2 regions of the Pandoraea vervacti genome follow, and region 2 is predicted to be linked to the other one. Evidence: riboswitches for the same ligand, from Rfam matches in the RefSeq annotation. Region 2 holds a riboswitch; the other holds the start of a gene.
The links. Region 2 has a riboswitch for thiamine pyrophosphate ahead of thiC (phosphomethylpyrimidine synthase ThiC). Riboswitches for the same ligand answer to the same signal wherever they lie in the genome.
Positions count from the first base shown of each region.

Region 1: another riboswitch for thiamine pyrophosphate. It lies ahead of UC34_RS22685 (FAD-dependent oxidoreductase); the one in region 2 lies ahead of thiC (phosphomethylpyrimidine synthase ThiC).

Region 1 covers NZ_CP010897.2:5,193,836-5,200,282, forward strand. Annotated here, with positions in the region: gene UC34_RS22665 (GNAT family N-acetyltransferase) at 1-265, shown strand, start outside; gene UC34_RS22670 (thiamine phosphate synthase) at 286-1,479, opposite strand; gene UC34_RS22675 (thiazole synthase) at 1,614-2,459, opposite strand; gene thiS (sulfur carrier protein ThiS) at 2,461-2,658, opposite strand; gene UC34_RS22685 (FAD-dependent oxidoreductase) at 2,675-3,808, opposite strand; TPP riboswitch at 3,942-4,061, opposite strand; gene UC34_RS22690 (ABC transporter ATP-binding protein/permease) at 4,293-6,086, shown strand; gene UC34_RS22695 (SDR family NAD(P)-dependent oxidoreductase) at 6,280-6,447, shown strand, end outside.
Region 2 covers NZ_CP010897.2:4,366,311-4,372,757, reverse strand. Annotated here, with positions in the region: gene paeA (polyamine export protein PaeA) at 1-76, opposite strand, end outside; gene UC34_RS18965 (hypothetical protein) at 509-1,654, shown strand; gene thiC (phosphomethylpyrimidine synthase ThiC) at 1,791-3,707, opposite strand; TPP riboswitch at 3,781-3,879, opposite strand; gene UC34_RS18955 (hypothetical protein) at 4,051-5,754, opposite strand; gene blaOXA (OXA-62 family carbapenem-hydrolyzing class D beta-lactamase) at 5,984-6,447, shown strand, end outside.

The sequences.
Region 1 (6,447 bases), 830 kb from region 2:
CGAAGCCCCGGACTGCTGGTACGTACACGACATGGCGCTCGCGCCCCGCACGCGCGGCGCGGGCGTTGCCGACCGCCTGTACGCAGCGGCGCTCACGGCCGCACAGGCGCTCGGATTGTCGGCGTCTGCGCTCGTGGCCGTGCAGCGATCGCAAGGGTTTTGGGCGCGCTTCGGCTACGCGGCCGTGTTGGACGTCTCGCCGCAGATCGCAGCTAAGCTCGCCGGATACGGCAATGGTGCGGTGTTCATGACCCGCACGTTGTAATCACACCCAATTAAGCCTGATCAAGCCCGCCGCGCGAACTCGCGCTGCATGCCCCTGACTGCCGACGCCACGTCGGTGGCTTGCGTCACGGCGCGCACGACCGCCGCGCACCCCACGCCGGTATCGAGCACCTGCGACAAATTGGCCGCATCGATGCCGCCGATCGCCACGAGCGGGTAGTGAGGCGCAATGAGCTTCACGTAACGCGCGAGCTTCGCCAGACCTTGCGGCGCCGTCGCGATGACCTTGGTTGTCGTGGGGAACACCGCTCCCACGGCCAGGTAACTCGGCCGAAAGTGATGCGCCGCGAGAATCTCGTAATAGCCATGCGTGCTGATGCCCAATCGCGCGCCGCTTGCGTGCAGCGCCGCCACCTCGTCGGCCGAGAGCGCCGCCATGTCTTCCTGCCCCAGATGCACGCCGTACGCCCTCGCCGCAATCGCTTCGCGCCAATGGTCGTTGATGAACCACGCACTGTCGTGCATGACGCGACGGCCCGCAGCAACGGTTCGTTCGATCTCGGATCGCAGGTTCGGATGCGCCGGGTCCTTGATGCGCAATTGCACGGTGCCGACCTGAAGGTCCGCCATGCGCTCGCACCACTCGGCGCTTGGCAACACCGGGTAGAGACCGAGCCGCGCGGGGCACGCCGCGAATGGTCCCGGCGACGGCGCCTGTCCCAGCACGACGGGGAATGTTTCGAGCACGGTCGGCCACGCGCCGAGCGTGCCGATGTCCTGCGCGCGTGCATGGCTGCCGTCGGTGCGCCACGCACGGGCGAGCACAAGCGCGTCGTGCGGTTCGAACCCGCAGTCGAGGAACGCCGCAAACGCGGGCATGAAGGCGGGATCGTCCACGCCCGCGATACGGTAGACACCCTCGTTCGTGTAAAGCGTGTCTTGCACGTGCCCCTGCGCGGTGGCCGCTGTACACAGAACGACAGCGCCGCTCGCGCGCCACGCATCGCGTTGTACCGACATCGCCGTGCCCAGCCCCTGCGCCGGCGCCAGCGGCAACCAGACGATGTCGCCCTTGGCCGCAGCGCCCGGCGTTCTGGCATGCAACCGCCATGTCGACGTTCCCGGGCCTGCGGGCCACGGCGCAAGCCGCGCGCGGATCTCGTCGGCCGCCTGCCGCCATGCATGGGCAAGCGGCTCGTCTGCGGGCACGCATTCGACGTGCGAGAGCCCCGCGGCACCGGCGTGCGTCGTCATGAAGATTCCTCGTTGAACCGGCGGTGCGCGAACCTGTGCGCGCACGCCTTGATAAGTCGGCGAGCCGGCCCGCCCTGGCCCGTCTGCCGTGTGGGCAATCGGGCGGACGGAATCCGCTCCAAGTGTCTATGCGCTTATGCGCCCGTCTGATGCCAGAACGGCACGCCAACGACCGCCGTACTGGCCTGCGCGCTCTCGCGCTCGGCCATCGGGCCCGCAAGCCAAGCCGCCCGGCCAGCCTTGATCGCCCCGGCGAACGCACCCGCCATTTCCACCGGTTGCGCAGCGAGTGCGACGGCCGTATTGAGCAGCACACCGTCGTAGCCCCACTCCATCACCTGGCAGGCATGCGACGGCAAACCCAGACCGGCGTCGACGATGAGCGGCGTATCCGGCAGGCGATCGCGCAGCAAGCGCAGTCCGTAAGGGTTGATCACGCCTTTGCCGGTGCCGATCGGTGCGCCCCACGGCATGAGCGCCTGACAGCCGACGTCCAGCAGTCGGCGGCACAGCACCAGATCTTCCGTGCAGTACGGCAGTACCTTGAAACCCTCGCGAATCAGTTGTTCGGCGGCCGTCACCAGACCGAACGGATCGGGCTGAAGCGTGTAGTCGTCGCCGATCAGTTCGAGCTTGATCCAGTCGGTCTCGAAGACTTCGCGCGCCATTTGCGCGGTTGTCACCGCTTCCTGCACCGAATGGCAGCCCGCCGTATTGGGCAGCACCGGCACTGCCAGGCGGCGCAATGTCTCCCAGAAGTGGCCCTCGGATGCCTGCGCCCCCGTGCCCGACAGTTGGCGGCGCAATGCCACCGTCACCATGCCGGGACGCGCCGCGTCGATGGCGTCGTTGAGCGCTTGCAGCGACGGATACCGCGCCGTGCCAAGCAGGAAACGGCTGCCGAAACGGGTGTCGTAGAGCGTCAGCGCGTCGCGCGTGCCGCTGGCGGCCACGTTGTTCGATTCGGTGAATGCGTTCATTTCAGCCTCCGGCCACCGGTTGCACGACATCGATCTTGTCGCCCTGCGCGAGCGTACGCGCGGCGTATTGCGTCTTGGGCACGAACTGCCCATTGATCGCCGCCGCGAACGGCGGCTTGGCGCCGAAGGCGGCGAGCGCCTCGGCCAACGTCGCCGTCTCGGCCACGTTCAGTGTCTGTTGATTGATATGGATGTCCATCGCGTACCGCTTCCTCTCATGCCTGACGGAACAGATCCGGCCACGGCCGGCTCGCTCGCCATGTCTCCCAGTCGAACGCATCCCGTGTTGCGCCCGTCGTTTGCATCAGTGCCTGCGCCAGCGCGCAAGCTTCGCCCGTGACCGCTGGCGCAAGCAGATACCCGTGACGGTAGAGCCCGTTCACGCGCAGCAGTCGCGCCCCGTCCCACTGCACACGAGGCAGATGGTCGGGCAGCGCCGGACGACAGTTGACGTTCAACTCGACGATGCGCGCTTCGCCGAACGCCGGGTTCAGGGAGTGCGCCGCCGAGAGCAGTTCGAGCGCCGAGCGCACCGTCACCGGCGACATGTCCTCCGACTCGAGTTCGGTCGCGCCGATCACATAGAGATCGTCTTCCTTGGGCGCGATGTAGATCGGATAGCGCGGATGCAGCAATCGTACCGGCCGACGCAGTCCGATGCCCGGCGCGTGAATGCGCACCACTTCGCCACGCACGCCACGCAACCGCGTGAGCGCCTCGCGCGCGCCCAACCCGCGGCAGTCGATCACGAGACCGGCGTCCGGATACTGTCCCTCGGCGATTGCCGTATGCCAGTGCAATTCCGCCCCCGCCTTCGCGAGGCCGGCCGCCAAGGCGCGCAGCAGTTGACGGTTATCCAGTTGCCCCTCGTTCGGCAGCAGCCATCCTTCCTGAAAACGTCCGGCGAGCGCCGGTTCGACGTCGCCAAGCTGCGCACCGGCAATTCGCTCGACGCCGCCACGCAGCAACGCCGGCGGCGCATTGGCGCGCATCCGGCGCTCGAACATGACGGCTTCGGCGCGGTCGGGCTGATGCCACACGACCAGCGTGCCGTTGCGTTGGAAAAACACGTGTTCGGGAAGGCCGTCGATCAGGCCGGGCCAGCGCTCCAGGCCAACAGCGCCCATCTCGACGATGCTCGGCTCGGCCACCGCCGCCTCAGCCAGGGGCGCCAGCATGGCGGCGGCCACCCAGCCCGCCGCCGACGAGCCGTCGGCGTCGCCGCGCTCGTACAGCGCCACACGCGCCCCGGCGCGAATCAGTTGCCATGCGAGCAGACGGCCGGACAGCCCGCCGCCCAGCACGGCGACGTCCGCACGGGAGGCGACACGCGATGCGGTCGCGCTCATACGCACGTAGCCGCGCGGGCCATCACGGCGCGCAGGCATTCAGAAGTATTCGAGGGATGTCGCGCAAGGCAACGCATGGGGTCCTTTCCTCATGAAAGCAAAAGGACGAAACGGTGTTGGACACCTTACCCCACTGGAGGAGTCGGAAACTTCCCACGCCGGTATTACCCGGGTCGGGTGCAAAGGGTCTCTCTCAGCCCCGCGATCTCTATGACGTGACTACGCCAATTACGGAGCACCCCTGTTTCGCCCGAAGCCATTACAACATAGATGCCAACGCCCGTGCAAGCTGGCTTCCCGGCCGGTTGCACGCTCGTTGCGTCTCGTTTTTTGACGAATCTCCCGTCGCTTGTAACGGGACGTAAACTGGAAATCCCCACGGCAAGCGCCTGAGGGCCGAAATCGTGCAACGCACCATCGGGGCCTGCGGTCCAATGAGTCAACAAAAAGCATAGCTCCGCTGCGGCCACGCCGCCCGACGATCATGGCCCTCACGCCGAAGTCCCCCACCCCGCCCACCCCGCCCGCCGCCGGTCCGGCTAACGATAGTGCCGCACCCGCGCCGAGGCCGCCGAAGCATCCGAGCGCCTGGCAACTGATCCGGCCGTACTGGGTCTCGGAGAAGCGCTGGGAGGGTCGTCGGCTGCTCGGCCTCGTCATCGCGCTGAACCTCGCGGTCGTGTTCATCAACGTGCGCCTGAACGCGTGGAATGCCGGCTTTTACGACGCACTCGACAAACGCGACTGGCCAGTCTTCAAGTCGTCGCTCGCCGAGTTCGCGGTGCTGGCGTTCAGCTTCATCATCATCGCGACGTTTCGCACGTACTTTCGCCAGATGCTCGAAATCCGCTGGCGTCAGTGGGTCACCGACACCCACCTGACCCGGTGGTTCGCGCATCAGGCGTATTACCGGATCGAGCGCGATCATCTCGCCGACAACCCGGACCAGCGTGTCTCCGAAGACATCCGCTCGCTCGTCAATTCGTCGCTCGCGCTCTCGCTCGACCTGTTGACGACAGTGGTCTCGCTGTTCTCGTTCACCACCATTCTCTGGACGATCTCGGGCGCGTTGTCGTTCGCGCTCGGCGGCATGAACATCACGATTCCGGGCTACATGGTCTGGGTCGCGGCGCTGTACGCCATCGTGGGTTCGTTCTTCATCTTCAAGGTCGGCCGTCCGCTCGTCGGCCTGAGCTATCGACAGCAGCAGGTGGAAGCCGACTTCCGTTTCCTGCTGGTGCGATTGCGCGAGTCGGCCGAGCAAGTCGCGCTCTATCGCGGCGAAGGCGCGGAGCTCTCGCGCCTGAAAGCGGCGTTCGGCGCGGTGCGCGAGAACTGGTGGCAAATCATGGTGGTGACCAAGCGTCTGATCTTTGCCAACTCGATTTACGCACAGATCGCCATCGTCTTCCCGATCATGGCCGCCGCCCCGCGCTACTTCGCAGGCGCTTTCACACTAGGCGTGCTGATGCGAATCATCGACGCCTTCGGGCAGGTGAGCGACGGCTTTTCGTGGTTCGTGAACAGCTTCCAGACGCTGGCCGACTGGAAGGCGACCATCAACCGTCTGCGCGAATTCACCCGTGTCATCGACGACGTCCCCCACGAGGGCGGCATCGCCGTCGTCAAGTCGCCCGACAGCCCCGCCTACATGGCAGCGGATCTGCAGCTGTCACTGCCCGACGGCACACCGCTCGCACTCGCCGGGTCGTTCGCCTTTGCCCCCGGCTCGCGCTGGCTCGTGCGCGGACGCTCGGGCTGCGGCAAGAGCACCATGCTTCGCGCGCTCGCCGGGCTGTGGCCGTTTGGCAGCGGACGCATCGAAGTCCCCGCCAACGCGCGCGTGCTGTTTCTCTCGCAGCAAAGCTATCTGCCCATCGATACGCTCAAGGCCGCGCTCGCCTTCCCCTCCTCGCCCGATACCTTCACCGACGCCGCTTGCCGCGACGCACTGGGCGCCGTAGGTCTCGCGCAATACGGCGACGAACTGCAAACCTCCGCGCATTGGGCGCGGCGTCTGTCGGGCGGCGAACAACAGCGTCTCGCGGCAGCGCGCGCATTGCTCCAAAAACCGGACTATCTGTTCCTCGACGAAGCGACCAGCGCGCTCGATGTCGAAACCGAAGAAGCCGTATACGAAGCGCTGCACGCCCGCTTGCCGGGCACCGCCATCGTCAGCGTGGCGCATCGCGACACGCTCGGACGCTTTCATCAGCACACCATGACGTTGCCCGCGACGACCCATGTGCAAGCCTCGCCAATGGCGGGGGCGGTATAGCGCCCGGTATCGCTTCGCACGTCGGGGTGGCACGGGGGCGCCGTATTCTCACGCCCCGATTCGTTCACTTCATAAATAATATTGACGCCTCTGGCCCGGCGCGCAGGGCGTTTGGCATAATCACGAGCACCCCTACGCGCTATCCGGGCCCATCGTGACCACCCCAGCCTCCTCGTCCAGCCAGTCGGCGCCCATGCAACCCGCAGTGCACCGCCCGGGCCGCACCATCATCGTCACTGGCGCCGCCTCCGGTATTGGCGCGGCCATCGCCCGTCGTCTGGCGTCTCCCGATACTCGTTTGCTGCTGCACACCCGCGGCGCGTCGGACGCCAGTCAGGCACGGCTGGCCGAGGTGCGTCAT
Region 2 (6,447 bases):
AGATTTCAGATGCGGAAAAGAAGGCGCTTGCCAGCACCAGCAAGAGAATACTGAAAAGAAAACCGTAACCACTCATATTGTTGTCCCTGTAAGTGCGAGTGCGGATACATAGCCGCGACGCAGGCCGGACCGGTTCGCACGGGAGCGAGTCCGCAAGAGCAGGGAGACATTTCAAAACAAGGCCTGCCGGCCATCATTTTGAGATGCCTTCGGGCGAAAGCGCGGGCCGCATTAGCCGCGTCGGCTGTACCGCTGTCCGATAGCATGCCATAACTTTGGGGCACGCCGACAGCGCGTGCCTCGCGTGTCCGTCGCGCCCATGCGGCTGAGCTTGTCCACTCCCGGACGGTCGCGTGCACGAGTCGCGAGAGCCGGTGTGCAGAACCGAAAATTGCCGAACGACCGTTCGGGCATCGTGGACCCCGCTTTGACGTCGGGTCCAGACGGCGTCGAAGCCGTGGCTCACACCGCCACGCCTTTCCTTTTCCATTCTTCAAAGGATCTCCCGATGACCTTCGGTATCCAGCCATTGAACCAGCCGCCCGGCGCAGGCGGTCTTGCGTTCCTCGCCCCCGTTGCACTCAATCCGCAAGCCGGAATGGCCGACGCCGCCGGTATGCCCGTGGTGGAAATTGCCAATGTGGCGAACGTTCGCGCAGAGTCGCCGGTGCATCCGTGGCGTGTTCCCCGGCCATCTCTCGACATCGAGGCCACCGGTCGTGACCATGATGCGTTCGGCAAGTCAACACCGGAATTTCGGGCTGGGTTTGCGTCCGCATCCGCAGTGGCGTCGCCAAACGATGTGACCGACGAGACGGTTTTTGGCGCGTTTTCGCCTGCGCTGGCGGATGTCGATGCCGTCGACGTTTTCGACACCTCGCTGGCGACCGCCCGGCTGAGCGCGCCGCGCACCGCGCAGCCAGTGCTGTGCGCGGCATCGCTTGCGACGCTCCACGTCTGTGCGAGCGCCCAGAATGCCAACACGCGCGTCGTGGCCCTCGAAGGCCGGAATCACCCGGTCGTCATGCCGGACGGGCGCAGCGAGCGCGCCCAGATCTGTCGCGATATCGTCAACGGCTCGTTGCTGGGCACCGACGGCAGAAACGGCACGGTGCCCTTCGACACGAGCCGGACCGACGTGACGAAGACGGTGGCGGACACCGCACGTCGCTGGACGGGCAAGCCTTTGCTCGCCGGCAAGAAGGAGTGGACGACGGCGTGTCTGATGAATACGCCACCGGGAAAATTCGTTGGCGAACTGAACGACCGTCTGCACGCCGGCAAGCGGCTATTGCCGCCGCGCGAGAGCACCGAATGGATGCTTCGGGTAGGGTTTTCCGATGGGTTGCCAATGCATCAGGCGTTCGTGCGGGGCGATCTGCCGGGCACGGTCGGACTGGGAACGGACGAATGGGTCAAACTGGCCCTGGGCATCGAGCAATTGGGCGAGCGTCACTGGGATATGCGCCATGTCGAGGTGGTCGATGCCGCCGCCATGCCTGCAACGAACACCAGGGCGTTCACGGCACTGGCGACATCGTTGTCGTCGACAGCGCCGCATATCGCGACACAGCGTCTGCGAAATCAACTGACGATGCGCGGCATTCCGACCGTACCGGCAGAGGCGACGAGCCGGGCTCCGGACGTCGCTTGATCCTGCGCGTCCACGCCGGCGGGTAGTCGATTGCCGCTGGCCGACGCTGCAAAAAAACGCGCCCGGTGTGACCCGGGCGCGTTTGCTTTGCCTGTGCGTCGAATGCCGGCGCGGCATTCTCGGTTGCCAGGCGGCATCAGGTGCGGCGATAGATCTCGGCGCCGCTCTTGACGAACTCGACTGCCTTGACTTCCATGCCCTGTTTGAGCGCGGCTTCGTCCGTAATGCCTTGCTTCGCAGCGTAGTCGCGCACGTCCTGCGTAATCTTCATCGAGCAGAAGTGCGGGCCGCACATCGAGCAGAAGTGAGCCACCTTCGCGGAGTCCTTCGGCAGCGTTTCATCGTGGAATTCGCGCGCCTTGTCCGGATCGAGGCCGAGGTTGAACTGGTCTTCCCAACGGAATTCGAAGCGTGCCTTCGACAGCGCATTGTCGCGAATCTGCGAGCCGGGGTGACCCTTTGCAAGGTCGGCGGCGTGGGCGGCAAGCTTGTACGTGATGATGCCTTCCTTCACGTCGTCCTTGTTGGGCAGACCAAGGTGTTCCTTCGGCGTGACGTAGCACAGCATGGCGGTGCCGTACCAGCCGATGGTGGCCGCGCCGATACCGGACGTAATGTGGTCGTAGCCCGGTGCGATGTCCGTGGTCAGCGGTCCAAGGGTGTAGAACGGCGCCTCGTCGCAGTACTCGAGCTGGAGATCCATGTTCTCCTTGATGAGTTGCATCGGGACGTGGCCCGGGCCTTCGATCATCACCTGAACGTCGTGCTTCCAGGCAATTTGCGTGAGCTCGCCGAGCGTCTTGAGTTCGGAGAGCTGCGCTTCGTCGTTGGCGTCGTAGATCGAGCCGGGGCGCAGGCCGTCACCCAGCGAGAACGCAACGTCGTACGCCTTCATGATTTCGCAGATCTCTTCGAAGTGCGTGTACAGGAAGCTTTCCTTGTGGTGGGCGAGGCACCACTTGGCCATGATCGAGCCGCCGCGGCTGACGATGCCCGTCATGCGGTTGGCCGTCATCGGCACGTACGCCAGACGCACGCCGGCGTGAATCGTGAAGTAGTCGACACCTTGCTCGGCCTGCTCGATGAGCGTGTCGCGGAACATTTCCCACGTCAGATCTTCGGCCTTGCCGTTCACCTTTTCGAGCGCCTGATAGATCGGCACCGTGCCGATGGGCACCGGGCTGTTACGCAGAATCCACTCACGCGTTTCGTGGATGTGCTTGCCGGTCGACAGATCCATGACGGTGTCGCCGCCCCAGCGGATCGCCCACGTCATCTTGTCCACTTCTTCGCCGATCGACGACGTCACGGCCGAATTGCCGATATTCGCGTTGATCTTCACGAGGAAATTACGGCCGATGATCATCGGCTCGGATTCCGGGTGGTTGATGTTGTTCGGAATGATGGCGCGGCCGCGAGCGATTTCGTCGCGCACGAATTCCGGCGTGATCTCGGCGGGAATGCTCGCGCCGAAATGCTGACCCGGATGCTGGCGCGAGAGCAGCTTGGCCAGACGCTCGCCTTGCGGGCCGGCATTGCGCACGCTTTCGATGTATTCCTGACGGCGCAGGTTTTCGCGAATGGCGACGTATTCCATCTCGGGCGTGATGATGCCCTGACGTGCGTAGTGCATCTGCGTCACATTCTTGCCGGCCTTGGCACGGCGCGGCGTGCGATGCAGGCCGGGGAAGCGCAGATCGGCGGTCGCGCTGTCATCCGCGCGCTCACGGCCATAGGCCGAGGACAGGCCCGGCAGAGCTTCGGTGTCGCCGCGCTCTTCAATCCACTTCGCGCGCAGCGCGGGCAGACCGGAGCGGATATCGATGGTCGCGTTCGGATCCGTGTACGGGCCCGAGCAGTCGTAGACGTAGATCGGCGGGTTCTTTTCGCCGCCGAAGCTCGTCGGCGTGTCGGCTTGCGAGATTTCACGCATCGGGACCTGAATGTCCGGGCGCGAACCCTGTACGTAAATCTTGCGGGAATTGGGCAGCGGTGCGATCGCGGCTTCGTCCACGCGCGCGTTGGCTGAGAGGAACTTCGGATTGGCGTTCATGCAATGTCTCCTGGCGGGGCACGTGTTGACGCCGACAATTTCGGCGCAAAGCGGCTCAGGAGCATGAACGGGGGCGAGGAATTTCTACGCTCCCTGCGCTGGCATTATCCAGATCAGGTTCTAAGGGTATTTCTCACCCACAACTCACGTTGCAGGACCCCTGCGCTTAGCTTTGCGGCAACGATACACCGACATACCCGGCAAACACAAGCGCGATGTGTCCCGAAAAACGTGAACCGGACATGGTGCGGTGCGACATTCCCGCCATCGTCGAAAGCTTGTGCAGCCGCGGTTTCGTGGTGGTTTCGCACCCCGTGCGTGCGTCGTCGCCATGAATGAACGCCTACTGTTGCGCCAGGCGAACCTCGCGCTGAAACTCGCGCGGCATCAGCCGCAAGGCATCGCGGAAAAAGCGCCGGTCGGGCGGCGGGAGCATCGGCAGCACGCGCCCGAGCGACTGGGCGGCATGCAGCGCCTGAGGCGAGTCGCCGTCCTGATGCAGCGCAAACCACAACATCTCGAACCACAGGTTGGCGAGTTGTAACGGTTCGAAGCGCACGCGTCCCTCTTCATGGTCCGCCAGTGTCGTCATGATGACGTCGGTCCAGCGCAGAAACCCTTTGGCGCGGGAGAACGGGGCGCCGAACGGTTGCACCGCATCGAGAAAGGCGTCGACCGCCAGCGGCGTGCTCGCGCGCAGGGTCTCAAGGTCCGGGGCGCGCCGCACCGGGACCGCGCCGCGCGCGATACGCAACAGGAAGACGGTATTCCAGACCGAATTTCCGCCCACGCCGAAGCGGTCGCAGATCCACTCCGACAGGCCGATCCAGCGCAAGGCCTGACGCTGCACGTCGGCTGCGGCCAGACGCCTGCCGGGGTCGATGAGGGCGCTTTGCCAGAAGAGCCAGAGCGACAGGCCGATGTTCGCGGCGACGTGTTGCGCCAGTTCGATGGAATCGGCCTCGAAGGCGGCTTGCAAGGCGTCGGAAAATGCGGCCAGCGCGTCGGCGGCCGATTGCGCTCGTGCCGGCATCGGGCCGTTGCGTGCGGCGTGCGATTTATGCAGCAGCGCTTGCAGATTACGGCTCTCGAAGCGGATTCGCGGGTTGTAGAGGAGGCAGGGGGCGAGCGAGGCGTCGTCGCTGATACGTTGGAGGTGCGCCAACGCGCCTGCTTCGTCGCGCAACGCGTAAGCTTGCCAGCCCTGCACGATCCAGTGCATGGCGCGCAGCGTCGGCGACCCGGACGGGGTGGCGCCGAATGTGGCGGCGAGGGTAGCGAGCGTTTGCTTCGTGCGCAGGGCGTCGCCCATGCGCCGCCACACGATGGTCTCGGCGAGCAGCGCAATGCCGAGTTGCACGTCGTCTACCGCGCAGACCTGCGCTGCGTGAAACGACGGAATCGCCCCCGTACGATGGGCACGTCTGAGCTCGCCGGGCGAGGCGGCTGGCGGCGGCGCGAAGAAGACGCCGTCCTGCATGTCGCGCTTGCCCAGTGTCAGGTGATGCCAGAACGCGATGTCCTGCATGACGTAATCGAGTGCCGGCGTTCGCGTCTCGGGCGCCGCATCGTGGGGCAGACCCAGAAACGTGGCGATGGCCCGACGCGAATCGGCGGGGGTGGTGCCGCCGATCGTGACCTCGATGCGTGACGTCTCATGCGGCGCGAGCCAGAAAGGCCCCTTGCCGCGCCCACGTGTGGGGAGCAGGCGCACGTCCATCTGTCGATCGTCGCCCCATCCGACTGCGACGCCCCAGCGCGCAAAGTCCGAAAACGCGCGGCTGATGAGCATTCGCAGGTCGCCCGCAATGGCCGTCTGGCCAAAACGGACTTTCAGCGACGCCAACGAAACGGGGGCGGTTTCGTACCGCGCCGCGTAGTAGACGCGCATCAGCAACCACAGGCTTTGATAGCGCGCCGGGCGGCCATCGATCTTCTGCGGCGCATCCAGGCGGACGACGAGCGCCGGCGCCGCGGGGGTGGCGGAGGCAGCAGCAGAAGCGGGGGCGGTGTCGGCAGCACGCGGCGTAGCAGCGGTATCGGACATGGCGGGAGGGAAATCCAATCGCTCCGGGCGGGCGGACGACGTCCGCGCCATCCTCGGCATACTCAGAGGGGGCGTGCAGATGATACGGCGGTTACGTCGGTTACGGTAGCGCCGCTTTGCATCTGTCGAAACGCGCACTAAGCTGCAAACGCTCTCGACAGCAGGCGCCTGGCCAGTGCCATCGATACCTGGACAACGTGTTTGTCATTCATCCAATCAGGACTGCTAAATGAAAACAATAATTTCCCATTGGCGGCGCGTGGCATTCGTGGCGCGTCTGAGCGCTGCGCTCGTCTTGCCGGTCGTCTTCACGACGCCGGCGCATGCGGCCGATGTCGTGAAGACCGCACCCGCCGACATGCCCGCCCCCGTGCACATCACCGAGCGCGCCGACTGGGGCAAGTACTTCGCGCAGGAGAACGTGAAGGGCACGATCGTCGTGCTCGATGGAAAGACGCAAACGTATCAGGCGTTCGATTCGGCGCGGGCGGAGCGTCGCGTGTCGCCGGCGTCCACCTACAAGATTTTCAACAGCTTGCTGGCGCTCGAATCGGGGGCGCTCAACGATGAGCGCGAGGTGATTCCCTGGGACGGTAAGCCGCGTCGCACCAAGGCCTGGAGTGCCGCGATGGATTTGCGCACGGCGTTTCGCGTGTCGTGCCTGCCGTGTTACCAGATCGTGTCGCACAAGAT